Regions from separate parts of the Bradyrhizobium sp. SZCCHNS3002 genome, predicted to be linked through region 2. Evidence: predicted binding sites of a transcription regulator. Region 2 holds the regulator's gene; each other region holds the start of a gene.
What was found. The regulator PhoB, encoded in region 2, activates phosphate uptake and scavenging genes when phosphate is short. The targets are predictions, from matches to a motif close to TGTCATNNANCTGTCAT.
Positions count from the first base shown of each region.

Region 1: a site for PhoB is predicted at 6,086-6,102, ahead of QW845_RS03670 (RNA degradosome polyphosphate kinase). Genes of this name have one in related genera too.
Region 3: a site for PhoB is predicted at 2,220-2,236, ahead of QW845_RS04090 (DUF47 domain-containing protein). Genes of this name have one in related genera too.
Region 4: a site for PhoB is predicted at 6,421-6,437, ahead of phnF (phosphonate metabolism transcriptional regulator PhnF). Genes of this name have one in related genera too.

Region 1 is NZ_JAUHHY010000001.1:799,735-807,553, reverse strand. It holds gene QW845_RS03690 (aldehyde dehydrogenase family protein) at 1-970, opposite strand, end outside; gene QW845_RS03685 (hypothetical protein) at 1,138-1,518, shown strand; gene QW845_RS03680 (globin family protein) at 1,862-2,284, shown strand; gene ppx (exopolyphosphatase) at 2,292-3,791, opposite strand; gene QW845_RS03670 (RNA degradosome polyphosphate kinase) at 3,834-6,029, opposite strand; gene QW845_RS03665 (DnaA ATPase domain-containing protein) at 6,155-6,832, opposite strand; gene QW845_RS03660 (CDP-alcohol phosphatidyltransferase family protein) at 6,891-7,445, opposite strand; gene purM (phosphoribosylformylglycinamidine cyclo-ligase) at 7,603-7,819, shown strand, end outside.
Region 2 is NZ_JAUHHY010000005.1:352,105-359,923, reverse strand. It holds gene QW845_RS13500 (nickel-dependent hydrogenase large subunit) at 202-1,641, opposite strand; gene QW845_RS13495 (HupU protein) at 1,638-2,654, opposite strand; gene QW845_RS13490 (HoxN/HupN/NixA family nickel/cobalt transporter) at 2,678-3,775, opposite strand; gene QW845_RS13485 (trypsin-like serine protease) at 3,944-5,260, opposite strand; gene phoB (phosphate regulon transcriptional regulator PhoB) at 5,408-6,115, opposite strand; gene phoU (phosphate signaling complex protein PhoU) at 6,132-6,848, opposite strand; gene pstB (phosphate ABC transporter ATP-binding protein PstB) at 6,879-7,703, opposite strand; gene pstA (phosphate ABC transporter permease PstA) at 7,700-7,819, opposite strand, start outside.
Region 3 is NZ_JAUHHY010000001.1:890,904-898,722, forward strand. It holds gene QW845_RS04080 (peptide chain release factor 3) at 1-173, opposite strand, end outside; gene QW845_RS04085 (anion permease) at 512-1,519, opposite strand; gene QW845_RS04090 (DUF47 domain-containing protein) at 1,534-2,178, opposite strand; gene QW845_RS04095 (branched-chain amino acid ABC transporter permease) at 2,322-3,290, opposite strand; gene QW845_RS04100 (branched-chain amino acid ABC transporter permease) at 3,292-4,155, opposite strand; gene QW845_RS04105 (ABC transporter substrate-binding protein) at 4,233-5,456, opposite strand; gene QW845_RS04110 (ABC transporter ATP-binding protein) at 5,547-6,293, opposite strand; gene QW845_RS04115 (ABC transporter ATP-binding protein) at 6,286-7,041, opposite strand; gene QW845_RS04120 (ArsC family reductase) at 7,318-7,674, opposite strand.
Region 4 is NZ_JAUHHY010000010.1:160,018-167,836, forward strand. It holds gene phnN (phosphonate metabolism protein/1,5-bisphosphokinase (PRPP-forming) PhnN) at 1-614, opposite strand, end outside; gene QW845_RS21970 (alpha-D-ribose 1-methylphosphonate 5-triphosphate diphosphatase) at 611-1,768, opposite strand; gene phnL (phosphonate C-P lyase system protein PhnL) at 1,784-2,482, opposite strand; gene phnK (phosphonate C-P lyase system protein PhnK) at 2,500-3,294, opposite strand; gene QW845_RS21985 (alpha-D-ribose 1-methylphosphonate 5-phosphate C-P-lyase PhnJ) at 3,302-4,186, opposite strand; gene QW845_RS21990 (carbon-phosphorus lyase complex subunit PhnI) at 4,183-5,286, opposite strand; gene phnH (phosphonate C-P lyase system protein PhnH) at 5,290-5,901, opposite strand; gene phnG (phosphonate C-P lyase system protein PhnG) at 5,901-6,356, opposite strand; gene phnF (phosphonate metabolism transcriptional regulator PhnF) at 6,475-7,200, shown strand; gene QW845_RS22010 (phosphodiesterase) at 7,231-7,819, opposite strand, start outside.

The DNA.
Region 1 (7,819 bases), on a different contig from region 2:
CGTATTGCATCCTGTTCTGCAGCGGCCCGAGCTTGGTGCCCTGTTTGGAGCCGTCGTCGACCACGGTGTTCTTGGCGATCGCGACCAGCTCGTTGCAGATGTCATCATAGACGCTCTCGTGCACGTAGAGCCGCTTGATCGCTAGGCAGACCTGCCCGGAGTTCTGGAAGGCGCCCTCGAAGATACCGGGCGCGACGGTCTTCGGATCGACGTCGTCGAGCACGATGCCGGCGTCGTTGCCGCCGAGTTCGAGCGTGATCCGCTTCAAGGTCTGCGCGGCGCTGGCCATCACCTTCTGTCCCGTCGCGGTCGAGCCGGTGAACGAGATCTTGCGGATGTCCGGATGCCCGGTCATGCGGTCGCCGAGATCGTTGGCGTCGGTGATCACGTTGAGCACGCCGGCCGGCAGCACGTCCTTGACCAGCTCGGCGAATTTCAGGGTCGAGAGCGGCGTGGTCGGGGCCGGCTTGACCACCAGCGTGTTGCCGGCGAGCAGGGCAGGCGGCAGCTTGAAGCCCAGGATCAGCAGGGGATAGTTCCAGGGAATGATGGCGCCGACCACCCCGAGTGGACGGCGATAGGCTTCGACCTGGCGGTCGCCCGAACTCTCGATCACGCGCATCGGCAGCTCGAGCGTCGCGAGATAGCGGAAGAACGCGGCCATGCCGAGCACCTCGCCGGTGGCGTCGGTGAGCGGCTTGCCCTGTTCGCTGGTCAGGATCCGGGCCAACTCGCCCGAATTGGCTTCGATGATGTCGGCCATCTTGCCAATGAGCCGGCGACGCTCCTCGATCGCAGTCGCGGCCCAGGCGGGGAAGGCCGCCTTGGCGGCGGCGACCGCCTGGTCGAGCTGGGTTTCGGAGGCCCGCGGACACTGCGCGAGCACCTCCTCGGTCGCCGGATTGATCACCGGCATGGTCGCGGCGCCCGGCACCAGCGTGCCGCCGATCAAGAGATGATAGTCGCTCATCGGCATGACTCTCCCTGCAAGATGTGGCACTTCGGCCACGTTATATCTGAAGCTATATCACGATGAATACAGCAGCGCCACCGCGGCATTTCCGCTGCCGCGCTGGACGCGATGGCATTTTTCGCTATAGTCATACGGAAATAACGGTGAATTGATGTGGAGCCATCATGGAGCTGCGGGCTAAGGCGCTGACGGTCTGTGAGGTCGTCGACGACGGTGAGACGATCTCGCTCGGGTTCGAGGACGCGGCCGGCAATGCGGCGGCGCTCAGCCTCTCGGTCAGCCAGGCCGGCGCGTTGGTCATGACGCTGCCCGGCCTCCTCGAGCTGGCGCTGCGTACGCGTTATGGCGACCAGGCACTGCGCTACGCCTATCCGCTGGCGTCCTGGACCATCGAGCAGTCGACGGATTCGACGAAGCGCATCATCACGCTCGCAACGCCCGACGGCTTCAGCGTCCGGTTCGCGATTCCCGACGATCAGCAGAACGTGCTCGGCGAGGCGCTGCTGATGCGATACCCGTCGGCACCGGCGATCCGGCCGAACTGATCGCGCGGGGACCGATCCGAACGTTGGTCAGGCCAGGGATTTCCTGCCTGTTTCGAGGGCGGCGGCCGGCGCGTCGGCGTCCTCCGATGCCCTGCGAGAAGCACGATGGCCGTCATATGTGTTGCCGTTACCGTCTCCGATCACTGGGTCGGTCAGCAACCGTCGCGGCCGGATCACAAGCCGCTCCACAATGCTGCGGCACGGTGCCGCGCCTTTGACAAGTACCTCAGGGCGCGATCGTCTGTTTCTTATAATCTTGAACCCGTTCGCGCCGCCGCGACACCACCACGTCGAGCTCCACTGGTCGGGCCCTGATTGGAATTGTTTCGAATTGGACTTGCGCATGTTGACTGCTGATGAGATCGTGCACGTCAGGTCGTCGTTCGACTTGGTATTTGCCAATGCTACACAGATGACGACGACGTTCTATGACCGCATCTTCGAGCTCGCGCCGGAATGTCGGACGATGTTTCCCGCCGACATGGACGTGCTGAAACGGGACTTCATCGCGACCCTGGCGGTCCTCGTCGGCAGCCTCGATCAGACGACTGGTCTGTTGTCCAGCACCGACATCCTCGGCCGCAATCATGCGCGCTATGGCGTCAGGCCGGAGCACTATCCGGTGGTCGGCGAAGCGCTGCTGTGGACCCTCGCCAAGGGACTTGGTCCGCAATGGAATGATGAGGTCGAGCAGGCCTGGCGCAAGGTCTACGGCATCATCGCCCAGCGCATGATCGCCATCTCGGCCCGCGCGCGGCGGCCCTGATCATGATCTAGCTGCGCACGATCGAGCCGGAGCGGCCGACGAGACGCGCGAGCTGCTTGAAGCGTCCGCCGACGCGGTCGGCGACGAGGTCGACCATCTGGTGCTCGAACACCAGCATCAGCTTGCGGTCCTGGGTGCGGAAATGCGTCGCTGGCAGCACGCCGGGCCGCGCCGCCGAGATCAGATGCGCGACGCGAAACGCGGTGCCGAGCAGGCGCGCACGATCGATCTGAGCCGGGCTCAGCTGCTCGGTGAGAGCAGGCGGCTTCGCCTCGTTGCCCAATCCCTCGTAGCGGAAGAACACCGACAGCGCGGCGAAGATGCGGCCCTCATGGCTGATCGAGCCGAAATTGCCGTTGAGAATGATGCCGTAGGTCTGCTCGCCGCGATGGTCCGGATGCATGCGCCAGCCGATGTCGGACAACAGGCAGGCCGCGTGCCGCAGCCGGCGCTCGTCCTCGGTCTCGCGGATGTGCATCACGCGGAACAGGCGGTCGGTCCAGTCGATCAGCTCGCGGGCATGCTGGGCCGAGCGCGACAACAGCTCGTTGAGGCCCTGCGCCGCGCAGAGCAGCCCGTCCTTGGCGCGCTCGGCGTCGGGAAGCTTGGAGTAGAGCAGGCCCTCGCGCACGCCGAAGGTCGAGAACACGACGGTCGTCGGCCTGGCGACGCGGATGATGTGCTCGAGCACCAGCGCGGCATAGGCGAGCAGCGGGCGCCGCGCCTCGGCGATCGCTTCGATGTCGGCCAGCATGTCGGCGGCGACGAGACGGCGCAGCCGGCGCACGAAGGCCAGCGCGTCGGCCGCCGGGATCGCATAGCCGTGCATCACCCCGAGCGGATAGCCGCTCTGGATGATGTGGATGCGCGCCAGCGCGCGCCAGGTGCCGCCGACCGCGTAGAAGGTGCGGCCCTCGCCGGCCAGCAGCTGCGGCAGGTCGGTCAGCGCCTCGCTCGCGATGCGCTGCGCCTTCTTCAGCGATTTCTCGGCAAGATCCTGCAGCGCAAGGCTGCCGAGCGGCAGGGTGACGCCGCTGCGGACCTGGTGCCCGCGCACGTCGATCAGCTCGAGTGAGCCGCCGCCGAGATCACCGACGATGCCGTCGGGCTTGTGAATGCCGGAGATGACGCCGAGCGCCGAATAGCGCGCCTCTTCGGCGCCGGTGAGGATCTGGATCGGGGCGCCGCAGATCTTCTCGGCCTTGGCGATGAAATCGGGGCCGTTCGAAGCATCCCGGCAGGCGGCGGTCGCGATGGCATGAACCTGCCCCACCCGCTGCACCTTGCACAGCGCACGGAAGCGCTTCAGCGCGGTCAGCGCCTTGTCGACGGCATCAGATGCGAGAAGGCCGGTGGTCTGGACCTCGCGACCGAGCCCACACAGCGCCTTCTCGTTGAACACGGTGACGAGACTACGTTCCATCGCCTGGTAGACGACGAGACGGACCGAATTCGAGCCGATGTCGATGACACCGACGCTCGTGGCCCTCGTGCGGGGCGGCTTCACCACGGCATATCCCGGCGCAGAAGGCCCCGATGCAGACAGCCCCTATGAAGGAGAGCGTTCATTCCGGCGCGTGAGCCGGCGCGGCGATGATTCCTTGAGCGACTTTCCACGGCCGGACAGACTCGGATTCGTCATGAAGTAATTGTGCAGGTTGAACGGCTCCTCGCCCTTCGCGGCCTTCATACGCGTTGACGACCCATCCGGCAACAATTGCCAGCTCTGCTCGGTATCCTTCAGGTTCGCGACCATGATCTGTTCCAGGACCTGCTGATGCACGGTAGGGTTCTGAAGCGGGCACAGCACCTCGACGCGGCGGTCGAGATTGCGCGGCATCATGTCGGCCGAGGAGATGTAGACGGCGGCCTTGGCGCTCGGCAGGCCCTGACCCATACCAAAGCAGTAGATGCGGCCATGCTCGAGGAAGCGGCCGATCACCGATTTGACGCGAATGTTCTCCGACAGTCCGGGGAGGCCGGGACGCAGGCAGCAGATGCCGCGCACGATCAGCTCGATCGACACGCCGGCCTGCGAGGCCTCGTACAGCGCGTCGATGATGTCGGGATCGACCAGCGAGTTCATCTTCATCCAGATCACGGCCGGCTTGCCCTGGCGGGCGAAGCTGGTCTCGCCGTGGATGTGCTCGATGATGCGCTTGCGAAGCGTGAGCGGCGACACCGCCATCTTCTCGATGTCGATCGGCTCGGCATAGCCGGTGATGTAGTTGAACACCCGCGTGACGTCGCGGCCGATCACCGGGTCCGACGTGAAGTAGGACAGGTCGGTGTAGATGCGCGCCGTCACCGGATGATAGTTGCCGGTGCCGGTGTGGACATAGGTGGTGAGGCTGCCGCCCTCGCGGCGCACGACCATCGACAGCTTGGCATGCGTCTTCAGCTCCAGGAAGCCGTACACCACCTGTACGCCCGCGCGCTCCAGGTCGCGGGCCCAGCGGATGTTGGCCTCCTCGTCGAAACGCGCCTTGAGCTCGACCAGGGCCGTCACCGACTTGCCGGCCTCGGCGGCCTCCACCAGCGTGCGCACGATCGGCGAATTGTTGGAGGTCCGGTACAGCGTCTGCTTGATCGCAACGACGTCGGGATCGCGCGCCGCCTGCTGCAGGAACTGCACGACGACGTCGAACGACTCGTAAGGGTGATGGACGATCAGGTCCTTCTGCCGGATGGCGGCGAAGATGTCGCCGCCATGGTCGCGGACACGCTCGGGATGGCGCGGCACGTAGGGCGCGAATTCGAGGTCGGGCCGGTCGACCCGCGTCAGTTGCGACAGCTCGTTCATCGCCAGCACGCCGTCGACGACGAACACCTCGTCATCCGTCGTGGACAGCGCATTCTGCACGAAGCGGCGCAGCTCCTCCGGCATGTTGGCCTCGATCTCGAGCCGGATCACCGAGCCGCGGCGGCGCCGCTTCAGCGCTGTCTCGAACAGCCGCACCAGGTCTTCGGCTTCTTCCTCGATCTCGATCTCGCTGTCGCGGATGATCCGGAAGGCGCCCTGGCCCTTCACGGTGTAGCCCGGAAACAGCCGGCCGATGAACAGTCCGGTCGCCTGCTCCAGGGTGATCAGGCGGATCACGCCATCCTTGGAGCCGGGGAAGCGGATGAAGCGGTCGATCTTGCCGGGCATGCGAATGAGGGCGTTCATCGGACGCCCGTCCGCGGAGCGGATCAGCTGCAGCGCCACCGTGAAGCCGAGGCTCGGGATGAACGGGAACGGATGCGCCGGATCGATCGCGAGTGGCGTCAGCAGCGGGAAGATGTTGGCGAGGAAATGGTCCTCGATCCAGGCGCGCTCGCTCCTGGTGACGTCCTGACCGTCGACCAGCACGATGCCGAGCTCGCCGAGAAACTTGCGCAGGTCGCGCCAGATCGCCTGCTGGTCGATGGCGAGCTGCGACACTGTCTCGTTGATCAGCTTCAGCTGCTCGGTCGGCGTCAGCCCGTCGGGGCTGCGCTCGGCGATGCCCTCGCGGACTTGGGCGCGGATGCCGGCGACGCGCACCATGAAGAATTCATCAAGGTTGTTGGCGGAAATCGACAGGAAGCGCACCCGCTCCAGGGCGGGATGGCGCGGATTGACCGATTCCTCCAGAACGCGGCGGTTGAAGTGAAGCCAGGACAGCTCCCGATTGATGAATCGCTCGGGGCTCGAGGCAATCTCGATGGACGGCGCCGAGACCGGTGCTTTCTCTGAAATTTCAGTAACTTGCTCGGTATCCATAGGGAATTCGATCCATATCCGTCCAGTCGCGAATGGTCGACCGTAGCCCAATCTGGGTGACCAGGGGATGACGTTGCCGGCACCATTGAGGTTCCGTCATCAACCGCCGTCAAGATGGCCGCCGGTCACGCCGGGCGGAGCAGCTCCGCCGCCAGCGCCCGGGTGACGGGGCGTCCGAGCCGCAGCGACTCGTTGTCCAGCAGCGCGATGGTCTGGCGTGCCGCCGCATAGGACCGCTCGATGTGGCTGGCGAGATAGCTGACCACGGTTTCGTCGATCGCCATTTGCCGGTCGGCGGCCAGCTTGACGATCAGGGCCCGGAACAGCTGGTCGTCGGGCGGCAGCAGCGTGACCACTGGGACGGCACGCAGCCGCGACCTCAGATCGGCCAGGGCGATCGGCAGGGCCGCCGGGGCCTCGCGTGCCGTGATCAGCACGAAGGCCTCGTCCTGGCGGGCCAGGTTCAGCAGGTGAAACAGCGCCCGCTCGTCGAGACCGGTTGCGGTCAGATCCTCCAGCACCAGCGCGCCGGTGGCGAGCGCCCCGGGGACCACGCCTGCCTCAAGGGCATGCGCGGACAGCGATCGGGCGCCTGCCTGCTCGGCCCAGATCGCGGCGAGGTGGCTCTTGCCGGAGCCGTCGGGGCCGACCAGGAACATGGTCCGCGCCGGCCATTCCGGCCAGGCGTCGACCAGAGCGAGCCCGGCCGCGTTGCCTGGACCTTCGAAGAAATTGTCCCGCGTCAGGCTCTCCGCATGCGGCAGCGCGAAGGCCAGCTGACGAGGGGGGATATGGCCGGCCAAGATCGAATTGCTCCGTATCGTGTGGTGCGTGAGGTCAGGACGGGCCCTCCGCGGAGGATCACCGGACCTCGATGGTGCTCATGTGGCGCACCCAGTCGACGAGATACAGCCCGACCGACACGAGGGTAAAGACGGTGACCAGCACCATCAGCACCACATCGTAGGGCCTGGGCTCGAAGCCGAAGCTGAGCGAGGCCAGCACAAGCGCCGCGAATCCCACCTGGGCGACCGTGTTCAGCTTGGAGACCATCAATGGCTTCATCGCGACCGGCCTGTCGAACAGCCAGGACACGATCACCGCCGAGACGATCATGATGTCGCGCGAGACCACCAGGATGACGATCCAGCGCGGGATCGCGCCCCAGATGCCAAGCGTGACGAAGATCGAGACCAGCAGCGCCTTGTCGGCGAGAGGATCGAGCAGCGCTCCCAGCTCGGACCGCAGGTTGAAGCGCTTGGCCAAGAAGCCGTCCACGGCGTCGCTCACCCCCGCGACCACGAAGACCAGAAACGCGATCTCCATCTGGCCGGCCGCAATGGCCCAGACGACGATCGGAACCAGCAGGATTCGACCCAGCGTGATCAGATTGGGGATACTGTGGGGAATGGTCACGCAGCGGGTCCCGACGACGACTCGATCAAAAGACAACCCGATTCCGAAACAGGGCGAACCGGTACGGTTCCTAGATAGTGTGGGGACGAGCCCCTTGCGAGCCATTGCGCGCGGCCGGATTCCGACGTAACCAGCGGCCAGATTAGGGGTTTTTACCATGACCGAGCGCAAGAACGGGCTCACTTATGCAGATTCGGGCGTCGATATCGATGCCGGAAACCGTCTGGTCGATCTGATCAAGCCCATGGTGCGCGCAACCGCCCGCGCCGGTGCGGATGCCGAGATCGGCGGCTTTGGCGGCCTGTTCGACCTCAAGGCCGCTGGATTCAAGGATCCGGTGCTGGTCGCGGCGACCGACGGCGTCGGCACCAAGG
Region 2 (7,819 bases):
GTGATCGCGTTCTGGCGAGAAGGACAGCAAGATGCGGGCCAGCATCATCCCTGGATTTGAATCATAATGATTCCAGATGCTTGAAGCAGTGAGGCCGCAGCGGCTAAGGCTTCGACAGCGGATCGCGCGCGATAATCGGAAATCACGCGCTTTGCACCGACAAGCTTGTTTCCGCTTGCTGCCTACCTGTGTGCAGCGCGCTCAATGCGCCGTGCAGACCATGCACGGATCGAACGACCGCACGACGTGCTGGATGCCGACCGCACGAGCGCCGGCATCGCCGACCTCGGTGCCGACCAGCGCCTGTTCGAGCGGACCGGCTATCCCATCCGCGTCGCGCGGAGAGAAATTCCAGCTGGTCGGCGCGATGATCTGATAGCGCTCGATGCGGCCGGAGCGCACCGCGAGCCAGTGGCCCAGGCTGCCGCGCGCAGCTTCCACGAGCCCGACGAAATTGCCGTCGGCCGTACTGGCGCTGTTGTCGCAGAACGGCTCGTTGAGACGCAGTGCCTTGATCCAATGCTCGATCGCCAGCGCGAGGCGCGCGGTCTCGATCAGCCGGGCGATGACACGATTGCGGACATTGCTGCGACCGCCCGCGAGCAGCGCGGAGATCAACGGCTGACCGTCGATGGCCTGCCTTGCGAGAGCGCCGACCTCGACCGGTTCTCCCGCAAGCCGCGGCGCCTTGCACCAACTATAGGCGTCGGGCTTGTCGGCGTCGGGCTCGGTCCGGCTCTCGGCCGGATCGAGCGAGGTCGCACGCATCCAGGCGTGCGACACGTCCTCCGTGATCCGATTCGACGGCAGCGCTTCGGTCGTTCCATCGCGGGTGCGAAGCCCGGCGCGGAAGTGCGCACTGTCAGACTCGTGATAAGCGCCGAAACTCATCAGCAGGCCGGAGCCCGGGCCAAGATGCGCCAGATCGAGCGCGTCGGCGATGCGCAGGAAATGCGCGAAGTCGCCGGCGCGGCCCTCGCGCCAACGGTCGAGCTCGTCCGACGTCGACAAGGCGAGCACATTCTCCAGCCTGTCGGCAAACACGGCGCGTTCAAGAAAACCGCGAAACGACGCCGCGATCGCGTTGAGGCGCACGCGCTCGCCGAGCTCGATCGCGCGCGTGGTCCCGCCCGGCTGGAAGGCAAGACTGTGCGGCCATTTGCCGGCGATCAGGCCCATGATCTCGAGCAGCCGCGCGCGCGCCGGCAACGCTTCGCGAGCCGCGCTGCCCTTCGTCGCCGCGAAACGCTCGGCCGCAGCCGAATGCCAAGCGTGCGCGACGTAGGCGTCGCGGGCGAAGTCCGGCATGAAGAAGATGTAGAAATGCGTCAGATGGTCCGCCGCGTTCTCGGCCGCATGGGCAATGTTGGCCGCGAGGATGCCGTTTGGCGCTGCCGCAATGCCCATGGCCTGGCGCAACGCGGCGGCGGCGGCGATCGATTGCGACACCGAGCAGATGCCGCAGATTCGCGGTGCGATCACCAGCGCGTCCAGCGGCGGCCGCCCCTCCAGGATCTGCTCGAAGCCGCGATAGAGCGGCGCCGTCACTTCCGCCCTGGTGACGCGGCCGCTCTCGATATCGAGCCTGACCTCGAGGTCGCCTTCGACACGATTGAACGGCCCGACCGTGATCCGCGTCATGGACGGCGCTTGTCACTGGCCCGGCCCGGCGGCACCACGACGTGATCCGCCGTCGCATTGACCCGTACGCGGCGCGGCGTGGCCGATTTCGACAGCGCGGCGAGCGCCACGAACCAGGCTTTCGGCATGTCGGTCGGAAGGCCTACGGGAATGCCCGCGAGCTTCGCCGTCTCCAGATAGTTCTGCGTGCTCTCGAAGCCCGGCGAGGTGCAGGCGATGCAGGCGTACCCGCCCTTGGTGCAGGAGCCGCCGCCATTCCAGGAGCGCTGATTGCAATCGCCGACCGCCTGCGTCGCCCGGCAGCCGAGATGCTCCATCAGGCAGCCGCGCTCGGACATCGTCTCAGCGCTCGCCTTGAACTCGTAGAACTCGTTGCGCGAGCAGCCGTGATGAGCCAGGTGATTGGCGATGAAGGTCGGACGGCCGACTGCGTCGAGGCCGTCTGCCGTCAGATCGCCCGAGGTGAGCGCCAGCAGGCTTTCCATCATCCAGCCCGGATGCGGCGCGCAGCCTGCGACGTTGATCACCGGCAGCCCGCGTTTCGAGCGGAATCCCGCGCCGAGCGCGCCGCCGATGTCACTGCCCTCGAACTGCAATCCGACCGCGTCGGTCGGGTTGATGCCGGCAGCAGGAATGCCGCCATAGGCCGCGCAGCTGCCGACGGCGACGACGTAGTCGGCCAGCGGCGCCAGATCGAGCAGCCAGTGATAGATCGAGCGGTTGGTGCCGGCGAGCATGTTGAAGCGGCCGCTCAGATGCGGCCCGCGTGCGACCGAGCCTTCGAGCACCAGCAGATCGAGCCGCTCGCGGCCGTCGCGGATCGCCTCCAACAGTTCGACGACTTCGTCCCCGGTCTCTTCGCTGACAGAGGGATGCCAGATCAGGTCAATGCCGGACTGGCGCAACTCGTCGAACCAGCCGGACGCACCGCTTTCCAGGATCGACATCGTGCAGCCGCCGCAGCTCGCGCCCTGCAGCCACAGCATCCTGGTCATTTCGTCCGAGCCGGCCATCATCCGTACCCGCGCGCTCGATCCTATTTCGTCCTCGGGTTTAGCGCCCCGGCGCGAACGCTGGCAAGCTCCTCACCCGGCGCATCCTCGGAACCGCCCGGACGGCGGCCAAGCAGCATGGCACCCGCCCAGATCAGGCCGAACAGTCCGATGGCGACGATCCCGAGGTTGGCGAGATCATCGCCCAGCGCAGTGACGACCTCGGCCCATCCGCCGGTGAAGCCAAGCCGGGGCGTCAGCAGCGCGACCGCCTCGACGCCGCCGATCACCAGCGCGATCGCGACCGAGGCGCCGGTAATGACCAGATTGTAGCGCCGCTTACGCGCGGGATCCGTGAGCGCCCAGCGATAGGCGCCAGCCATCAGCATGCTGTCGGCGGTGTCGACGGTGGCCATCGCCGCCGCGAACAGCGCCGGGAATACCAGCACATGCGCCAGGCTCGCCCCGCGCGCCGCCTCGGTCGCCGACAGGCTGAGCAGCCCGATTTCGCTGGCGGTGTCGAAGCCGAGGCCGAACAGGAAGCCGAGCGGGTACATGTGCCAGGCGCGGGACACGACGCGGAGCACCGGCCGCAGCAGACGAATGAGCAGGCCCCGCCCGGCGCTACCGGCGGCATCCATGTCGGAATGGGGGTGGGATGGGCGGCGCCAGAGGTTCACGAACAGCACCAGATTCGCGAAGGCGATCAGCAGCAGGAAGCCTGCGGAGACCGAGGTGCCGATGGTGCCGCCGATCGCACGGATGGCGCTGTCCTCACTCAAGAGATCTGCGCCGGCCACCAGGCTCACCACGATGGTGGCGATGACGACGACGCTGGAATGGCCGAGCGCAAAATAGAGGCCGGCGGCGCGCGGGGCGCGACCGTCCTGCACGAGCTTCCGCACCACATTGTCGATCGCCGCGATGTGGTCCGCATCGACGGCATGGCGCAGTCCGAGCAGCCAGGCCAGCATCGCGGTGCCGACGATGGCGGGCCGGTCGGCGTAGAGCGCGAATGCCCAGGCCCAGGCCACCGCATTGGCCGCGACCAGCCCAGCGACGAGCGCAACGGTCCTGCCGGGCTGCGACCGCCACCACAGCAGCCGCGGGGCACGAGGATGATCAATTGGAACAATCGTCATACTCGAACTATAGCAAGAGCCAGGCCAGTTCGGTAAAGCCCCGCTGCAGGCGAAAGCTACAGGAAAAAATCGGCTGCACTTGCCGGATCGCCCGCTCGCTTGGCAACCCGCTATCCAGTCGCGCACAGATCGTGACCAGCGGCGGGACCTCTCTCGTCCCCTCCCCCTTCACCGCGCCGAGGCACTCTGCGCCGCAATCTCGCGCCGCACGACGGCCTCGAACTGGCTTGCGGGCGCGGCGAACATCAGCCGGGTCTCCTCGTGGAACGCCGAGAAGATGCCGACAACGGTCGGCTGCCCGCCGACCTCGGCCAGGATCGGCGAGCCCGAATAGCCGAAATTGGCGAGGCAATGCACCGTCAGCAGCCGGGCATCGCTGGTCATGCCGGCGCTGCAATTGCGCTGGCCGGTCGGCGAATAGCGCCGCTCCTGGCCGTAGCCGATCTCGGAAATGGCGCCAGCCTTGGTCGCAGCCTGCAATTCCTCGCGCGTCAGCGCCTTGACCGCGACCGGCTTCGACGGCAGCGCATCCTTCAGCACGATCAGCGCCCAATCGGCGGGCGAGCGGTCGAGCGACCATCTGTCGTGCCGGGTCGGGACGAAGTCCGGCGCCACGATCAGCTTGTCGGCGACCGACGATGCCGCCGGCGTGCCCCTGTTCATGCCGGCCAGGAAGCGGACATTGCCGGGGCTGACCTGCGCGACGCCGTTGAACACGCAATGCGCGGCGGTGAGCACGACGCGCGGCGCGACCAGAGTGCCGGTGCACCAGCCGCCGGTCGAGTATTGCGCGACGGTGACGACGCCGATCGACGACGCCGGCCACGAGGTGGGATCGACGACCTCGCCGATGTGGCGGTCGAGCCCGAGCAGTTGCTCCGGACGCGGAGCGGCGACGCCCGCCTCCGCCGATTCCGGCTTCGGCCGCCAGGCCGCAATGGCGCTCTGGGCCTGGACGCGCTGCGGCTCGGTCAGCTTGACCCTCTGCACGTCGCGGCCGGCCGATCGCACGCCGCTGCGACCCGCCATCACCAGCCAGGCGTAGCCCTGCACGACGTCCTGCTTCACGCCGCGACCGTCGAGCAGCATCAGGCCCAGCATGTATTGCGACTGGGCGAAGCCCTGCGCTGCCGCGCGGCTGAACCAGCGGCCGGCTTCGCCATAATTGCTCGCGACACCTTCGCCGTTGACATAGGCGATGCCGAGATAATGCTGGGCGACGGCGAGGCCCTGATCGGCGGCCTTGCGATACCACGCCAGCGCCTCGGCGGGGTTGCGCGGTTGGCCCCAGCCGAAGGCCTCCATGAAGCCGACGTCGAACTGCGCCCGCGCATCGCCCTTGGCGGCCAGCGGCAGCAGGCGGCGCATCGCCGCGGCGTGCTGTCCGTTTCCCGCCGCGGCGACCGCGTCTTCGAGCTCGGCGGCCGCGGCGCCCGCCGCGCTGCCGAGCAGCACGGCTAGAGATATGATGATGGTCTTGATCAAGGGCGTCCGCTGGGACCGAAACATCGTGACGGGCCACGAAGCAGACACGATCAAGACGGCGGCGGCGTGGCGGAAAGCGGACCACGATCTCCTCAATCGGGCTCCCTCGCGCCTCACACCTGCTTCGTCCTCACGCCCGATCGCCCCTTACACCTGCTCGCTCTTGGCGAAGCGATCATCGAGCGCATAGCCGGCGCCGCGCACGGTGCGGATCGGGTCCTGCTCGCGGCCCGGATTGAGCAGCTTGCGCAGGCGGCCGATATGGACGTCGACCGTGCGCTCGTCGATATAGATGTCGCGGCCCCAGACGCTGTCGAGCAGCTGCTCACGGCTGAACACGCGGCCGGGATGCTCCAGGAAAAACTCGAGCAGGCGGTATTCGGTCGGGCCGAGATCGATCGGCCGTCCCGAGCGCGCCACGCGGCGCTTCTCGCGGTCGAGCTCGATGTCGCCATAGGACAGCACGGTCGCCAGCCGCTCCGGGCTCGCCCGCCGCAGCAGGCCCTTCACGCGCGCCAGCAGCTCGGGCACCGAGAACGGCTTGACGATGTAGTCGTCGGCGCCGGTCGCGAGGCCGCGCACGCGCTCGCTCTCCTCGCCGCGCGCGGTGAGCATGATGATCGGCAATTGCCGGGTCTCGGACCGCGCCCGCAGGCGGCGGCACAGCTCGATGCCGGACAGGCCCGGCAGCATCCAGTCGAGCACGACGAGATCGGGAACGCGCTCCTTCAGCCGTGTGTCGGCCTCGTCTCCGCGCGCCACCGTCTCGACCTCGTAGCCTTCGGCCTCGAGGTTGTAGCGCAGGAGCGTCGTCAGCGCCTCCTCGTCCTCCACCACCAGAATTCGGGCGCCCATGTCAGAACCGTCTCTCTCAGTTGCCGGGGATCGTCGATGCGAAGCTCGTCATGTCGCCCTTCGGGCGCTTGTCCATGATCTGCTGGCCTTCGATCATATAGAAGACGGTCTCCGCGATGTTGGTCGCGTGATCGCCGATGCGCTCGATGTTCTTGGCGCAGAACATCAGATGGATGCAGAACGAGATGTTGCGCGGATCCTCCATCATGTAGGTCAGGAGTTCGCGGAACAGCGAGGTGCAGATGGCGTCGACCTCCTCGTCGCCCTTCCACACCGTCATCGCCGCCGGCAGGTCGTGCGCGGCATAGGCGTCCAGCACCGTCTTGACCTGCGACTGCACCAGGTCGGTCATGTGCTCGAGCCCGCGGATCAGCTTGAGCGGATGGAAGTCGCTCTCCAGCGCCGCGACGCGCTTGCCGATGTTCTTGGCGAGATCGCCGATGCGCTCCAGATCGGTGGCGACCCGCATCGCACCGACGATCTCGCGCAGGTCGACCGCCATCGGCTGTCGCCGGGCGATGGTAAGAACGGCGCGCTCCTCGATGATGCGCTGCAGCTTGTCGACCTCGGCGTCGGTGGCGACCACCTTCTGGCCGAGTGCGATGTCGCGCCGCACCAGCGCATCGACGGAATCGACGATCAGACGCTCGGCGAGGCCGCCCATTTCCGACACCAGCCGGGTGAGATCCTGCAGATCGCTGTCGAACGCCTTGGCGGTATGTTCACTGGCCATGATGATCTCCTGAAGTCAATGTCGTCGGCGTCAGCCGAACCGGCCGGTGATGTAATCCTGGGTCCGCCGATCGCTCGGCGAGGTGAAGATCTTGCTGGTGTCGTCGAACTCGATCAGCTCGCCGAGATACATGAAGGCGGTCTTGTCGGAGACGCGCGCCGCCTGCTGCATGTTATGCGTCACGATGGCGATCGTATAGTTTTCGGCGAGCTCCTGGATCAGCTCCTCGACCTTGGCGGTCGAGATCGGATCGAGCGCCGAGCACGGCTCGTCGAACAGGATCACCTCCGGCCGGACCGCCACGGTGCGCGCAATGCACAGCCGCTGCTGCTGGCCGCCTGACAGCGACAGGCCCGAAGCGTTGAGCTTGTCCTTGACCTCGTTCCACAACGCGCCGCCGCGCAGTGCCTTCTCGACCCGGTCGTCCATCTCCGACTTGGAGATCTTCTCATACAGCCGGATGCCGAAGGCGATGTTCTCGTAGATCGTCATCGGGAACGGCGTCGGCTTCTGGAACACCATGCCGACCCGGGCCCGCAGCAGGTTGAGGTCGAGCTTGGGATCGAGGATGTTGGTGTTGTCCAGCATGAGCTGGCCCACGGCGCGCTGGCCCGGGTAGAGATCGTACATCCGGTTGAAGATGCGCAGCAGGGTCGACTTGCCGCAGCCGGACGGGCCGATGAACGCGGTGACGCGGTTGGTCCCCAGCGACAGGTTGATGTTCTTCAGCGCGTGGTGATCGCCGTAATAGAAGTTCAGGTTGCGCGCGGTCACCTTGGCGGGGGCTTCCGGCAAAACCTTGCCGTTCAGCGCGGCGGGATTGGGCTGGCTGACGGATACGGACAGGTCGGTCATTTTGCGTTCCTCTCGGCGCCGAGAATGCGTGCACTGACATTCAGGGCGAGCACGGCCAGAGTGATCAGAAGGGCTCCGCTCCAGGCCAGCTGCTTCCAATAGGCATAGGGGCTCTG
Region 3 (7,819 bases), on a different contig from region 2:
GCCTTGACCTGGCCGGCGAGGTTGATGGCGCCGCCGAACAGCAAGAGCTTCTCGGTCAGCGTGGTCTTGCCGGCGTCCGGATGCGAGATGATGGCGAAGGTGCGCCGGCGCGCGACCTCATCGGAGAGCGCGGAGCGGGACGGCTGTTCAGTGGTGACGGCGGAATCGGACATGAGGCGGCGGACGTCGTTTTGAGGCCAGAGAGAGCGCTATGTGATGAAAAGGCGCGGGATCACGGCCGCCGCGCGCCCTCCATATAGGCGTTTTGCACCGCAACTCCAACCGGGGAGTTAACCGGCCTGACCGTGGCCCGCCCGGACCCCGCATCCCGCCCACGGCCGTCCTTCAAGACGCGCGCCAAGCGGCGCGCTCCTCAGGACGAGGTCTGAATCTGTAGCGGAGTCCGTTTTGCGGACCAGATCCAGCCCCAAACCCTCATGGTGAGGAGCGCCGCGCTTGCGGCGCGTCTCGAACCATGAGGCCCCAACGTTTCAGGACGGTCCCGCCGTCTTTAGTGCCTGAGCACCGACACCAGCCAGAAGCTCAGTGCCGCTACGATGGCCGAGGCCGGAATCGTGAAGATCCAGGCATAGACGATCGATCCGGCGACGTTCCAGCGCACCGCCGAGGCGCGGCGGGCGGCGCCGACGCCGACGATGGCACCGGTGATGGTGTGGGTGGTCGAGACGGGCACGCCGAGGAACGTCGCCAGGAACAGCGTGATGGCGCCGCCGGTCTCGGCGCAGAAGCCCTGCATCGGATTCAGCTTGGTGATGCGCAGGCCCATGGTCCGGACGATGCGCCAGCCGCCCATCAGCGTGCCCAGCGCCATCGCGGCCTGGCACGACAGCACCACCCAGAACGGCACCGTGAACTGCTCGCCGAGATGGCCCTGCGAGTACAACAGCACCGCGATGATGCCCATCGTCTTCTGCGCGTCGTTGCCGCCGTGGCCGAGCGAATACAGCGAGGCCGAAGCGAATTGCAGGATGCGGAAGGCCCGGTCCACGGCAAACGGCGTCGAGCGCACCGAGGCCCAGGACACGATCGCAACCAGGATCATCGCCAGCACCAGCCCGACCAGCGGCGACAGCACGATCGCGAGCACGGTCTTGGACAGGCCGCTCCACACGGTGGCCGAGATGCCGGCCTTGGCGACCCCTGCCCCGACCAGGCCGCCGATCAGCGCGTGCGAGCTCGACGACGGAATGCCGGCCGCCCAGGTGACCAGGTTCCAGACGATCGCGCCGACCAGGGCCGCGAAGATCACGTGGGCGTCGACGATCGCGGGATCGATGATCCCGGTGCCGATGGTCTGCGCGACATGCAGTCCGAACACGCTGAACGCCACGAAATTGAAGAACGCGGCCCAGAACACCGCATATTGCGGCCGGAGCACGCGGGTCGAGACGATGGTCGCGATCGAGTTGGCGGCGTCGTGCAGGCCGTTCAGGAAATCGAAGGCGAGTGCGACGGCGATGAGGCCAACCAGGATCGGAAGGCCGAGTTGAGCGTCCACGGCGCGGCCCTACCCTAGACCTGTTCGATCATGATCGAATTGATCTCGTTGGCGACGTCGTCGAAGCGGTCGGCGACCTTCTCCAGATGGTCGTAGATCTCGGCGCCGACGATGAAGTCCATCGTGTTGGCGTTGCGGTGCTTGAGGAATAGCTCCTTCAGCCCGATGTCGTGGAGGTCGTCGACCCGGCCCTCGAGCTTGGTCATCTCCTCGGTGATCGCGGTGATCATCGGCACGTTCTGGCCGATCGCCTGCAGCAGCGGCAGCGCCTTCCCGATCAGATTGGCGCAATCGACCAGCAAGGTGCCCATCTCGCGCATGGTCGGCTCGAACTCCTTGACCTCGAACAGCACCACGGCCTTGGCGGTCTGCTGCATCTGGTCGATGGCGTCGTCCATCGAGGTGATCAGGTTCTTGATGTCGCCGCGGTCGAACGGGGTGATGAAGGTGCGGCGGACCGCGGTCAGCACCTCCCGCGTGATGTTGTCGGCCTCGTTCTCGAGCTGGCTGACGCGCTGGCAGTGCCTGAGGATGTCGTCACCGCCCTTAAGCATGTCCTGCAGCGCATGCGCGCCTTGGATCACCACCTTGTTGTGGCGGGCGAACAAATCGAAAAACCGCTCCTCCCGCGGGAGAACGGCGCGAAACCAGTGCAGCATGGGACGAGATCCATCCATTCCGAAACGGGCCAGGGCCGGCCCGTCACAGAACTGTCATACTCCGGATCGCGCACCAGCAGAAGCGGTGGCCGGTTCATCCACCGCTTTCTGCCCTTTCGACAATCTCTTTACAGATCAATAGCTTAGAGGGATCGCTTGAACAGATGGGCGATTTCTCCGACCACGCCGCGGCGGAAGGTGAGCACGCAGGCGACGAAGATGCCGCCCTGGATCACCGTCACCCACTGGCCGAAGCCGGACAGATATTGCTGCATGCCGACGATCACGAAGGCGCCGACGACGGGGCCGAACACGGTGCCGAGCCCGCCGACCAGGGTCATGAGCACGATCTGGCCGGACATCCCGACCTCGACGTCGGTCAGCGAGGCATTCTGGGCGACGAACACCTTCAGCGCACCGGCGAGGCCAGCCAGCGTCCCCGACAGGATGAAGGCGAGCAGCTTGTACTGGTCGGTCTTATAGCCCAGCGAGATCGCCCGCTGCTCGTTCTCGCGGATCGACTTCAGCACCTCGCCGAACGGCGAGTTGATGGTGCGGAAGATCAGCAGGAAGCCGGCGAGGAAACCGGCCAGCACGACGTAATACAGCACCGTCGGCTTGGACAGGTCGAGGATGCCGAACATCCGCCCCTGCGGAATGCCCTGGATACCGTCCTCGCCATGGGTGAACGGCGCCTGCAGATAGATGAAGTACAAGAGCTGCGACAGCGCCAGGGTGATCATCGCGAAATAGATGCCCTGCCGGCGGATCGAGATGTAGCCGGTGATCACCGACAGGACGAACGATCCGGCAACGCCCGTGAGGATGCCGAGCTCGGGCGGCAGCCCCCACACTTTCAACGCGTGGGCGCTGCAATAGCCGGCCGTTCCCAGGAACATCGCGTGGCCGAACGACAACAGGCCGCCATAGCCGATCAGGAGGTTGAAGGCGCAGGCGAGCAGCGCGAAGCACAGCGCCTGCATGACGAAGAACGGGTACAGCCCGGTCCACGGCACGATCGCCAGCAGCGCTGCCATGATGACGAACACGATCATCTCGTCGCGCATCGCGCGCGGGGTGATCGGCAGGGTCGCGTCGGTGATGGATGTCATGTCAGGCCGCCCGTCCGGTCAGACCCGTCGGCTTCACCAGCAGCACCAGGACCATCAGAACGAAGACCACGGTGTTGGAAGCCTCGGGGTAGAAATACTTTGTCAGTCCCTCGATCACGCCGAGCAGGAAGCCGGTGATGATCGAGCCCATGATCGAACCCATGCCGCCGATCACAACCACCGCGAACACCACGATGATGATGTGCTCGCCCATCAGCGGCCGCACCTGGTTGATCGGCGCCGACAGCACGCCGGCCAGCGCCGCAAGCCCGACGCCAAGGCCGTAGGTCAGCGTGATCATGCGCGGGACGTTGATGCCGAAGGCCCGCACCAAGGTCGGGTTCTCGGTGGCTGCGCGCAGGTAGGCGCCGAGCCGGGTGCGCTCGATCAGGAACCAGGTCGCCAGGCAGACGACCAGGGAGAAGATGACGACCCAGCCGCGATAGACCGGCAGATACATGAAGCCGAGGTTCATGCCGCCACGGAGCTGATCCGGGATCGCGTAAGGCAGGCCGGACGAGCCGAAGAAGTTCTGGAACACGCCCTGGATGATCAGCGCCAGTCCGAACGTCAGCAGCAGTCCGTAGAGATGGTCGAGCCCGGCAATCCATTGCAGCATGGTGCGCTCGAGGATCATGCCGAAGGCGCCGACGATGATCGGCGCCAGCAGCAGCGCCCACCAATAATTGATGCCGCCGAGGTTGAGCAGAAAATAGGCGCAGAACGCGCCCATCATATAGAGCGCGCCATGGGCGAAGTTGATGATGTTGAGCATGCCGAAGATGACGGCAAGCCCGAGACTGAGCAGCGCGTAGAACGAGCCGTTGATCAGTCCGACCAGGAGCTGTGCGTAGAGGGCCTGCATCGTCTTGTTTCTGTTTTCTCTCGGCGTTTCCTAAAGACAGCGGTTCCGGCGGGATCAGCCGCCGGGACGGCAGCGGTTCACTTCTTCAACAAGGCGCACGCGCTCTTGTCGAGCGGTGTGAAGGCCTGGTCGCCCGGTACCGAGCCGACCAGCTTGTAGAGATCCCACGGGCCCTTGGACTCCGAGGGCTTCTTGACCTCGAACAGATACGCAGTGTGGATGGTGCGGCCGTTCGGCTGGATCTCGCCCTTGCCGAACAGCGCATCGTCGGTCGGGATCGATTTCATCTTGTCGACGATCTTGACGCCGTCATGCGGGTTCTCGCCGAGCGCCTCCAACGCCTTGAAGTAATGCATCAAGCCGGCATAGACGCCCGCCTGCACCATGGTCGGCGGCGCGCCGTTCTTCATCCGTTTGGCAAAGCGGTCCGAGAACGCGCGGGTCTGGTCGTTCATGTCCCAGTAGAAGGTCTCGGTGAAGTTGAGGCCCTGCGCGATGTCGAGCCCGATCGACTTGACGTCGGTCAGGAACAACAGCAGCGCCGCGAGCTTCTGGCCGCCCTTCGTGATGCCGAACTCGGCCGCCTGCTTGATCGAATTGGTGGTGTCACCGCCGGCATTGGCGAGGCCGATGACCTTGGCGTTCGACGACTGCGCCTGCAGCAGGAAGGAAGAGAAGTCGGAGGTGTTGAGCGGGTGCTTGACGCTGCCGATCACCTTGCCGCCATTGGCGGTCACGACCGCCGTGGTGTCGCGCTCCAGCGCCGCGCCGAAGGCGTAGTCGGCGGTCAGGAAATACCAGGTCGAGCCGCCCGCCTTGACCAGCGCCTGGCCGGTGGTGTGCGCGAGCATGTAGGTGTCGTAGGTCCAGTGCACCGTATTGGGCGAGCACTGCGCGTTGGTGAGATCCGAGGTCGCAGCGCCCGAATTGATGTAGACGCCGTTCTTTTCCTTGACGACGTTGTTCACCGCCAGCGCCACGCCCGAGTTCGGCACGTCGACGATGACGTCGACCTTGTCGACGTCGAACCACTGCCGCGCGATCGAGGTGCCGATATCCGGCTTGTTCTGGTGATCGCCGGAGATGACGTCGATCTTCCAGCCCTTCGCGGTGAGACCGGAATCCTCGATCGCCATCTGCGCCGCGAGCGTCGAGCCGGGACCGCCCAGATCGGCATAAAGACCCGACTGATCGGACAGCGCGCCGATCTTGATGGTCTTGTCGCCGGCCGAAGCGACGCTGCCAGCGGCGAGCGTGAGTGCCGTTCCCAGCAGCAGCGACGCGATGAATTTGCTCTTCATTTCCAACTTCCAGAACTTTCCAAGACAACTGCCGAGAAAACTGCCGCAACACTAACGATCAAACCGTCGAGCCGACATCGCCGGCGCCGGTCAGACGCCGAGGTAAGTATGCAGCTTGTCCATGTTGGCCGACAGATCGGCATTGGCGAAGCCGTCGATAACCTTGCCGTGCTCGACCACGTAGTAGCGGTCAGCGACCGTCGAGGCGAAACGGAAGTTCTGCTCGACGAGGAGAATCGTGAAGCCTTCCTTCTTCAGCCGCGCGATGGTGTGGCCGATCTGCTGGATGATCACGGGCGCGAGACCCTCGGTCGGCTCGTCCAGCATCAGGAAGCTGGCGCCGGTGCGCAGGATGCGCGCGATCGCCAGCATCTGCTGCTCGCCGCCGGACAGCTTGGTGCCCTGGCTCTTCAGCCGCTCCTTCAAATTCGGGAACAGCTCGAAGATCTGATCGAGCGTCAGCCCGCCCGGCCGCACCACCGGCGGCAGCAGCAGGTTCTCGCGCACGTCGAGACTCGCGAAGATGCCGCGCTCCTCCGGGCACAGCGCAATGCCGAGCCGCGCGATCCTGTCCGAGGTCATGCGGATCAGCTGCTGACCGTTGAACTGAACCGAGCCGGTGCGCTTGCCGATGATCCCCATGATCGACTTCAGCGTCGTGGTCTTGCCGGCGCCGTTGCGCCCGAGCAGGGTGACCACCTCGCCGGCATTCACATTGAAGTTCATGCCATGGAGAATGTGGGATTCGCCGTACCAGCTCTCGAGGTTGTTGACGTCGAGAATGGTGCTGGTCGCAGCCGCCGCGCCTGGCTTCGTGGCCGTCATCACCTCAGGCATGTCCGGCTCCCAGATAGGCTTCCTTGACGCGCTCGTCCTTGGAGAGCTCCGAATACGGCCCTTCCGTCAGCACCTGCCCGCGCGTCAGCACGGTGATGGTGTCGGAGAGGTTGGCGACGACGCTGAGATTATGCTCGACCATCAGGATCGTGTATTTGGCGGAGATGCGCTTGATCAGCGCGGCGATCTTGTCGATGTCCTCGTGGCCCATGCCGGCCATCGGCTCGTCCAGCAGCATCATCTCCGGATCGAGCGCCAGCGTGGTTGCGATCTCCAGCGCGCGCTTGCGTCCGTAGGGCATTTCGACCGCCGGAATATTGGCGAACTCGCTCAGGCCCACGTCGTTGAGCAGCTCGAGCGCCCGGCCGTTGAAGCGGTTCAGAACGCTCTTGGAGCGCCAGAAGTCGAACGACGAGCCATGCTGCCGCTGCAGAGCGACGCGGACGTTCTCCAACGCGGTCAGATGCGGAAACACGGCCGAAATCTGGAACGAGCGGACCAGGCCGAGCCTTGCCACGTCGGCCGGCGCCGTCGCCGTAATGTCCTGACCCTTATAGAGAATCTTGCCGGCAGACGGCGTCAGGAACTTCGTCAGCAGGTTGAAGCACGTGGTCTTGCCGGCCCCGTTCGGGCCGATCAGCGCGTGAATGGTGCCCCGGCGGATCTTGAGCGAAACATCGCGAACGGCAAAAAATCCCGCGAATTCCTTCGTCAATCCGTGGGTCTCGAGAATGAACTCGTCAGCCAAAGATTCCCCCCAAGCCGGCGCCTTCAGTGCCTGGCCCTCGCTTCTTCCTGTACGACGGCTCTGCTGGACGGCTGAACGATTCCTCGCCGCCACCCGCGACCGCTTCGCGGCGGAATATGCCGTCAATCGAGTGAGTTAGGCAAGGCGGAAAGCTGGGCAACGACGTCGCAAGGCGGCCGGCGGACCTTGCGTTGAAATCTGCCGGTATTTCCCGTTGACATAGAATATCATGCCACCGGCATTTTCCCGCACGCGCGCAGCGATCGCCGGCTCCAACTACTTCGCGGCCTTCACGTCCCTGGCGTAGAGATCCGGCTTGAAGCCCACCACGCGCCGGCCGCCGAGATCGAGCACCGGGCGCTTGATCATCGACGGCTGCGCCAGCATCAGCGCGATCGCCTTGCTCTCGGTGAGTCCGTCCTTGTCCGCGTCGGGCAACTTCTTGAACGTCGTGCCGGCGCGGTTGAGCAGCACCTCCCAGCCGAGTTCGTCGCTCCACGCCTTGAGTTTAGCCTTGTCGATTCCGGCGGTCTTGTAGTCGTGGAATTCGTAAGCGACGCCGTGATCGTCGAGCCAGGCGCGCGCCTTCTTCATCGTGTCGCAGTTCTTGATTCCGTAGATCGTGATGCTCATGCCACGCGTCCTCAAACAATCGTGTCCGACGGTGATGGATGTCCCACGTTGCGACAATCGGCCCTGCATTTTGCAGTGCGATTCACCCGCTTTTGATGCGGCGGAGGCCACGCGTTCCGCGGTCGGAATTCACTCCGACCTTTGC
Region 4 (7,819 bases), on a different contig from region 2:
CGTCCCCCCTCTGATCCGATCGGTCCTGCGTCGATCGGCCGCTTGATGATATCCGCCAGTCTGTGACCGTGCGGCTCGGGATCGCCGACATTGACGATCGTGACATCCGCTGCGGCGTCCTCGCTCACCACCCGGTGAAGGCGCTCACCGATATCGCCGTCACTCGGACGGTGCCGCTTGCCGAGCCGTTCGGCGAGAACATCCGCCGGAGCAGTGATGGCGACGACGACGACGTCGGCATAGTCCCGGCGCGCGGCGGGAATGATCGTTCGCGAGACATTCACGACCACGGTGCGGCCGGCCAGGATGTCATCCTTGATCGCGCGCGGCACGCCGTAGTCATGCCCGTGGGCCTCCCAGTGCAGTGCGAACTCACCGGCACCGAGCGCCTCACGAAAAGCGGACGCGCTCATCTCGAGATTATCCTCGAAAGCCGAGGCCTCGCGGGTGACGATCCGCCGCGGAAAGACGACCCGGTCATCGCCGGCGCATTCGCGACGCGCCACGTTGAGCAAGGTGTCCTTGCCCGCGCCGCTCGGCCCGACCACCAGGATCAGGCGTCCCGGACCAAGCTTCCCGGATGTCGTCGCTGAAGCAGGCTCGATTCCGCTCATGCCACCCGCAATCCTTCCCGCCAGACGCTGCGCACGACCGACAACTGGCCCGCGACATGAACCCGGATCAGGTCCGCACGCTTGCCCACGGCGATCTCGCCGCGATCATGCAGGCCGACGGCGTCCGCAGGCGCCTTGGTGACGGTGCGGACGGCGGCGGCAAGCTCGATGGACGGCACCCGCTGCGGCAATTGCAGCGCGCCCATCAGCAGACTCGACGGCACATAGTCCGACGACAGAATGTCGAGCAGGCCCTCGCGCGCGAGGTCCACGGCTGCGATATTGCCGGAGTGAGACCCGCCGCGCACGACGTTCGGCGCGCCCATCAGGATGCTGATGCCCGCCTGGTGAAGGCCCCGCGCGGCCTCCATCGTGGTCGGAAACTCCGCGACCGCGATGCCGTCCTTGATTGCGTCGGCGACGTTCTCCTCCGTCGTGTCATCGTGGCTGGCCAGCGGCACGTCATGGGTCTTTGCCAGCGCAATGATGCCGCGCATGTTCGGCGCCGCGTAGGCCTGCTGATAGGCGAAGCGGCGCGCGAACATCACGTCGAGCTCGGCATCGGTCTTGCCGCCGCTCTTGCCGCGATAGTAGTCGCGCAGCTTGCCTTCGTCGCGAAACTGGCGCTGCCCGGGCGTATGATCCATCAGCGACATCAGCCGCACATCCGGACGCCCCGCCAGTTGCCGCGCCTCCTCGACCACGGTCGGCATCGGCACTTCGCAGCGCAGATGCAGGAAGTGATCGGACCGCAGCAGGCCGCCGTCGCGCGCCGTCGCGATCGCCTCCGCGAGCACATTGGCTTGACCGTCGACGCCCTCGGCGCCTTCCTCGCTCCACACGCGCAGCGAATCCAGCACCGTCGTGATGCCCGCGGTCGCAAGCTGCCCGTCATAGGAAATGACCGCAGCGACGGGGTCCCAATAGACCTTCGGGCGCGGCACGAAATGCGCTTCGAGGTGATCGGTATGCAGTTCGACCAGTCCGGGCATCAGCAGGTCGCCGCCGGCATCCAGGCTGCCGGCCGGCGCAGCCCCTTCGCCCAATTCCGCGATCCGGCCTCCGGCGATCGCCACCCAGCCCTGCTCGACGACGCGGTCGGCGAGGACCAGCCTGGCATTGCCTATCACGATATCGGACATGTTCGCGCTCATCTGCAATGTCTACCTCTATGCCGCCGCGGCGAATGTCGTGACGTCGACCGTGCGATCCGCAATCTGCGCGCGGATCTCGTCATCATGGACGATCGCGAGCATGGCCACTCCATCCTTCTTCTTTGCCGCGATCAGGTCGACCACGACCGCACGGTTGGCCGCGTCGAGCGACGCGGTCGGCTCGTCCAGCAGCAGCACCGGAAGGTCGGAGATGAAGCCGCGGGCGATATTGACCCGCTGCTGCTCGCCGCCCGAGAAGGTCGATGGCGGCAGCGACCACAGCCGCTCGGGAATGTTCAACCGCCGCAGCAGCGCGCCTGCCCGCCCCCGGGCGTCTTCGCGCGGCACGCCGGCCGCGAGCAGCGGCTCGGCGACGACATCGAGTGCAGGGACCCGCGGCACCGCGCGCAGGAATTGGCTGACATAGCCGATGGTCTGCCGCCTCGCATTCAGGACCAGGCGCGGCTCGGCGCCGGCGAGATCGGTCATCGCGCCCACGTGCCGGACGCCGATGCGTCCGCCGTCGCAGCGGTAATTGCCGAAGATCATCTTCAGGATCGACGACTTGCCAGCGCCCGACGGTCCCGACAACACGACGCATTCGCCGCACCTGACCTGGAACGACACGCCGCGCACCACGGGCAGCGAGATGCCGCCCTGCAGATGCATGGTGAAGGTCTTCTCTGCATTCTCGACATCGATCATCACGGTCATCGCATTGGGCTCTTGCATCATGGCGGCAGGATCGAGGACACGAGGAGCTGTGTGTACGGCTCACGCGGATCGTCGAGCACCTGGTCGGTGAGGCCGGTCTCGATCACCCGCCCCTCCTTCATGACCATCACGCGGTGCGACAGCAGCCGCGCCACGGCCAGATCGTGGGTCACGACGATGGCGGCCAGGCCGAGCTCATTGACGAGGCTGCGCATCAGGTCGAGCAGGCGCGCCTGCACGGAGACATCGAGGCCCCCGGTCGGCTCATCCATGAACACGAGCCTGGGCTCGGTCACCAGATTGCGTGCGATCTGCAGCCGCTGCCGCATGCCGCCGGAATAGGTCCGCGGCGCATCGTCGATGCGGGCGACATCGATCTCCACGCGATCGAGCCAGGACGAAGCCGTCTGCCTGATCCGGCCATAGTTGTTCCAGCCGACCGCCATCAGCCGCTCACCGACATTGGCGCCGGCGGAGACCGCCATGCGCAGGCCCTGCGCCGGGTCCTGATGGACATAGCCCCAATCGGTTCGGAACAGAAAGCGGCGCTCCGCCTCGCCAAGCCCGGCAAGATCGCGCAGCACGCCGTCGCGCATGCGGTAGGACACGCGGCCCAACGTCGGCGCCATTTGCGCCGACAGCATCTGCAAGAGTGTCGATTTGCCCGAGCCGGACTCGCCGACGATGGCGAGCACCTCGCCGGGATAGAGCACGAAGGAGACATCGCGGCAGGCCGCCAACCGGCCGTAGCTCTTCGCGAGCCCGTCCGCGACGAGCAGCGGCTGATCGGATGCGCTGATCATCTCAGCCATGATCATCTCAGCCATGGGCGCTCTCCTTGTGCGGCGCGGCGCTCTGCGCGCCACAATGTCCGGATGCCTGGCGGCCCTCGCAGTAGTCGGTGTCGGAGCAGACGAACATGCGGCTGCCCTTGTCGTCGGTCACGATCTCGTCCAGGTAGGAATCCTCCGCGCCGCACAGCGCGCAGGGCGCGTCGAACTTGTAGCGCGTGAACGGATGGTCCTCGAAATCCAGCGAGACGACCGACGTATAGGGCGGAATGGCATAGATTCGCTTCTCGCGTCCCGCGCCGAACAATTGCAGCGCCGGGCAATTGTCCATCTTGGGATTGTCGAACTTCGGCGTCGGCGACGGGTCCATCACGTAGCGCGCATTGACCTTGACCGGATAGGCGTAGGAGGTCGCGATGTGACCGAAGCGCGCGATGTCCTCATAGAGCTTGACGTGCATCAGGCCATACTCGGCCAGCGCATGCATGCGGCGGGTCTCGGTCTCGCGCGGCTCGAGAAAGCGCAGCGGCTCCGGGATCGGCACCTGATAGACCAGCACCTGCCCCTCGTGAAGCGGCGCCTCGGGAATGCGATGCCGGGTCTGGATCACGCTCGCCGCTTCCGTCGAGGTCGTGGTGGCGACACCCGCGGTCTTGGCAAAGAACTTGCGGATCGAGATCGCATTGGTCGTATCGTCCGAGCCCTGGTCGATGACCTTGAGCACGTCGTCGGGACCGAGAATGGCCGCAGTGACCTGCACGCCGCCGGTGCCCCAGCCATAGGGCATCGGCATCTCGCGGCTCGCGAACGGCACCTGATAGCCGGGAATCGCGATCGCCTTCAGGATGGCGCGGCGGATCATCCGCTTGGTCTGCTCGTCGAGATAGGCGAAGTTGTAGGCCGGTGCGTTCATTCCGCAGCTTCCTTCAATTCGGGAGCGGCATTGGCCTCGGCGAACTCCTGGCGCAGCTTGCGCAGCAGGCCGAGCTCGGACTGGAAGTCGACATAATGCGGCAGCTTCAGATGCTCGACGAACCCGGTCGCCTGCACATTGTCGGAGTGCGACATCACGAACTCCTCGTCCTGCGCCGGTGCAACCATGTCTTCGCCGAGCTCGCGCGCGCGCAGGGCACGGTCGACCAGGGCCATCGACATCGTCTTGCGCTCGCTCTGCCCGAAGGCGAGGCCATAACCGCGGGTGAAGCACGGCGGCTCGGTCGCCGACCCCTTGAACTGGTTCACCATCTGGCATTCGGTCAGCTCGACCGATCCGAGCGGCACCGCGAAGCCGACCTCCTCGGCCACGAACTCGACCTCGACGTCCCCGAAGCGGATTTCGCCGGCAAAGGGATGGTTGCGGCCATAGCCGCGCTGGGTCGAGTAGCCGAGCGCGAGCAGAAAGCCCTCGTCGCCACGCGCCAGATTCTGCAGCCGCAGATCGCGATCGGCGGGAAAGCTCAGGGGATCGCGGGTGAGATCGCCGACCGGCGCGCCAACCTCGGCTTGCGGCGACGGCTCGATCAGCCCGTCCTGTCCGAGAATGTCGGTGACGCGCGGCGTCGGCGCATTCGGCGCCTCGGCACGGGCCGGCAGCTCCGGCTCGACGCCGGCCGCCAACTGCGGATCGAGCAGCCGATGCGTATAGTCGAAGGTCGGCCCGAGCACCTGGCCGCCGGGAATGTCCTTGAAGGTCGACGAGACACGCCGCTGCACCCGCATTGCGCCGGTATCGACCGGCTCGCTCGCGCCGAAGCGCGGCAGCGTTGCGCGGAAGGCGCGCACCAGAAAGATCGCCTCGATCAGATCACCGCGCGCCTGCTTGATCGCCAGCGCCGCGAGCTCGCGATCGTACAGCGAGCCTTCGCTCATCACGCGATCGACGGCGAGCCCCAACTGCTCGGAGACCTGCGCCAGCGACAGCTCCGGCACATCGCGATCACCCCGGCGCTCATGCGCCAGCAGCCGGTGCGCGTTCTCGATGGCGCGCTCGCCACCCTTGACGGCGACATACATGCCTCACTCTCCTGCGGAAACGAGCCGGGTCGTTCGCGGGATGGCGACGATGGACGAGCCATCGACCAGCACGACGTCGACACCACGCGGAAACAGCCTCTCATTGATCGACAGCCGCTCGAACAGGTCAGTCGGCGCGACCGTCGCACGGAACGATGTCGTCCCGTCGATGCCCGGACCACGCAGCTCGAACGCCGGACCTCTGGACAAGCTCGGCACCTGCAGGACCAGCGTCGTCGAGCGATCGGGATATTCGGCACTGCCGAGCGCGAATGAAGTCAGATCGGGAAGCGTTTCCGGGTCCGCCGCGACTGCAAAGCAGGCGAGCGCCGCGTCGGCGACGATCGGCGCCCCCGTGTGAAACTTGAGCCAGGCGCCGACCTCGGACGTGCCGGCGAGCGGCGCATCAAGCCAGATCGGCGTATCGTGATCGAACAGGGTTAACGCGATCGCGGCGGCACCTGGCATCAACGACGACGGCCGGCCGACATTGCCCTCGACCTGTCGCAGACTTCCCGGACGCGCCATGGCCTCCATGACGATACGGAAGGTGGATTGCGCGGACAGCACATTGTCGGCGAAGCCGGGCTGCAGATCGGAAGCGGCGGCACCCATCAGCCTTCTCCTCGCACCATCGTATAGAAATCGACACGCGTGGCCGCAGCCTGCTCCGCGCGGTGGGCCCGCGATGCACGCATCTGCGCCTGCAGCGGTGCGACCACCTGCGTCTCGATCGATCGCACATGGCTTGATGACTGGATCATCGCGTCACACAGCGCGATCAGGCGCGCCTTGCCGGCGTCGCGTCCCAGCACATAGCCGAACCCGACCTCGCCGCTCTCGAGCCGCACCGCGGCGCGCGACACCGTCGCCTCGCCGACATTGAACGGCGCACCGTCGCCGCCGATCCGTCCCCGCAGCATCACCAGGCCATTCTCCGCCGGACGAAGATCGCGATACTCAGGCACCGCGAGGTCATTCAGCCTGGCGCGGATGTCCGCATGCGAGGCATGCGCCAATACCCGCATCGCCGCCCTGCGCCGGTCCTGCATCGTGGTCTCGCCGTCCATCGTCATCCCGATCTTGCCGTCTCGAAGTTGTCTATGTTAATAGACAACTTCGTAGCGAAGCGCCATGACTGTTTGATGACATGGGCGTGATTTCAGGCCGGACAGCGGAGAGCCGTGGATGAGCATGCAAGGCGCCGACTCGGGCGTGGCGCTGTGGCGGCGGGTGGCCGACGGCATCGAGCGCGACATCGCCGACGGCCGCTTCGCGGCCGGAACGCGCCTGCCCGGCGAGACCGAAATCGCCGAAACCTATCGCGTCAACCGTCATACGGTGCGTCGCGCGCTCGCGACCTTGGCGGAGCGCGGCCTCGTGCGCGCCGAGCGCGGCAGCGGCACCTATGTCGAAGCGCCTCGTCTGTCATATCCTCTGAGATCGCGCACCAGGTTCTCCGAGATCGTGGGGGCCGGCGGGCGCGAGCCGCGTGGACAGCTGATCGCAGCGTCCGAAGAGCCCGCGACGCGCGAGCTCGCGCGCGAGCTGCGATTGAAGACGGGCGCACCATTGGTGCGGATCGAGGCGCTGCGTCTCGCCGACAAGACGCCGATCTGCGTGAGCACATCCTGGCTGTCGGCCGAGCGTTTCCCCGAGGCCGGCCACATCTTCGCGTCGGTGCGCTCGATGACGGCCTTGCTCGCCTATTACGGCATTCGCGACTATCGCCGCGGCGCGACCAGGATCACGGCGGCAATCGCCGACGCGAGCGACGCCGCGCGGCTCGACCTCGCGCTGGGCCGTCCGGTGCTGGTGGTCGACAGCACCGATGTCGATGCCGACGGGACGCCGCTCGTCAGCAAGCGCTCGCGTTTCGCCGCGGAGCGCGTGACGTTCGAGGTGGAGAGCTAGACCAGACGTCCGCTACTCCCCCGTGCGCGCTCAGTCGATGAGCGAGCCGTCCTGATTGAAGAACGGATGCGGCCCGTCGAAATCGCCGATCGGCACCTGATGGGTGACGACCGTTCCGAATCCCGGTCCTGGAAACCAGGCATGAAGGTGAAAGGCCGGCGGCTCGACCCGGAAGGATGGCGGGCGCAGCTCGGCCAGATCGAGCGCGACGGCATGGTTCGGCGCTGGACAGATCGTGCAGGGAATGCCTGCAAACCGGGTCAGCGTCGCGCGATGAACGTGACCGCATCCGATCAGTTGCACCCGCGGATGGCGCGCGAGGATCGCCGCGAGATCGTCGGCATTGCGCAGGTTCTGCCGGTCCATGTGCCAGATGCCGGTGGTGAATGGCGGGTGGTGCAGGAACAGCAGGGCCGGCCTTTCGCTGGAGGTGGACAGCCTGGCATCGAGCCATTGTAGACTCGCCTCGTCCAATTCGCCATGCGGATGGCCGGGCACGCTGGAATCGAGCAGAAGCAGATCGAGACCGGCCAGTTCCACATGCTGGTTCAGTGGCGCCGACTGCTCATGAGCAGCGCCGGGAAACGCCGCGCGCATCAGTTCGCGGGAATCGTGATTG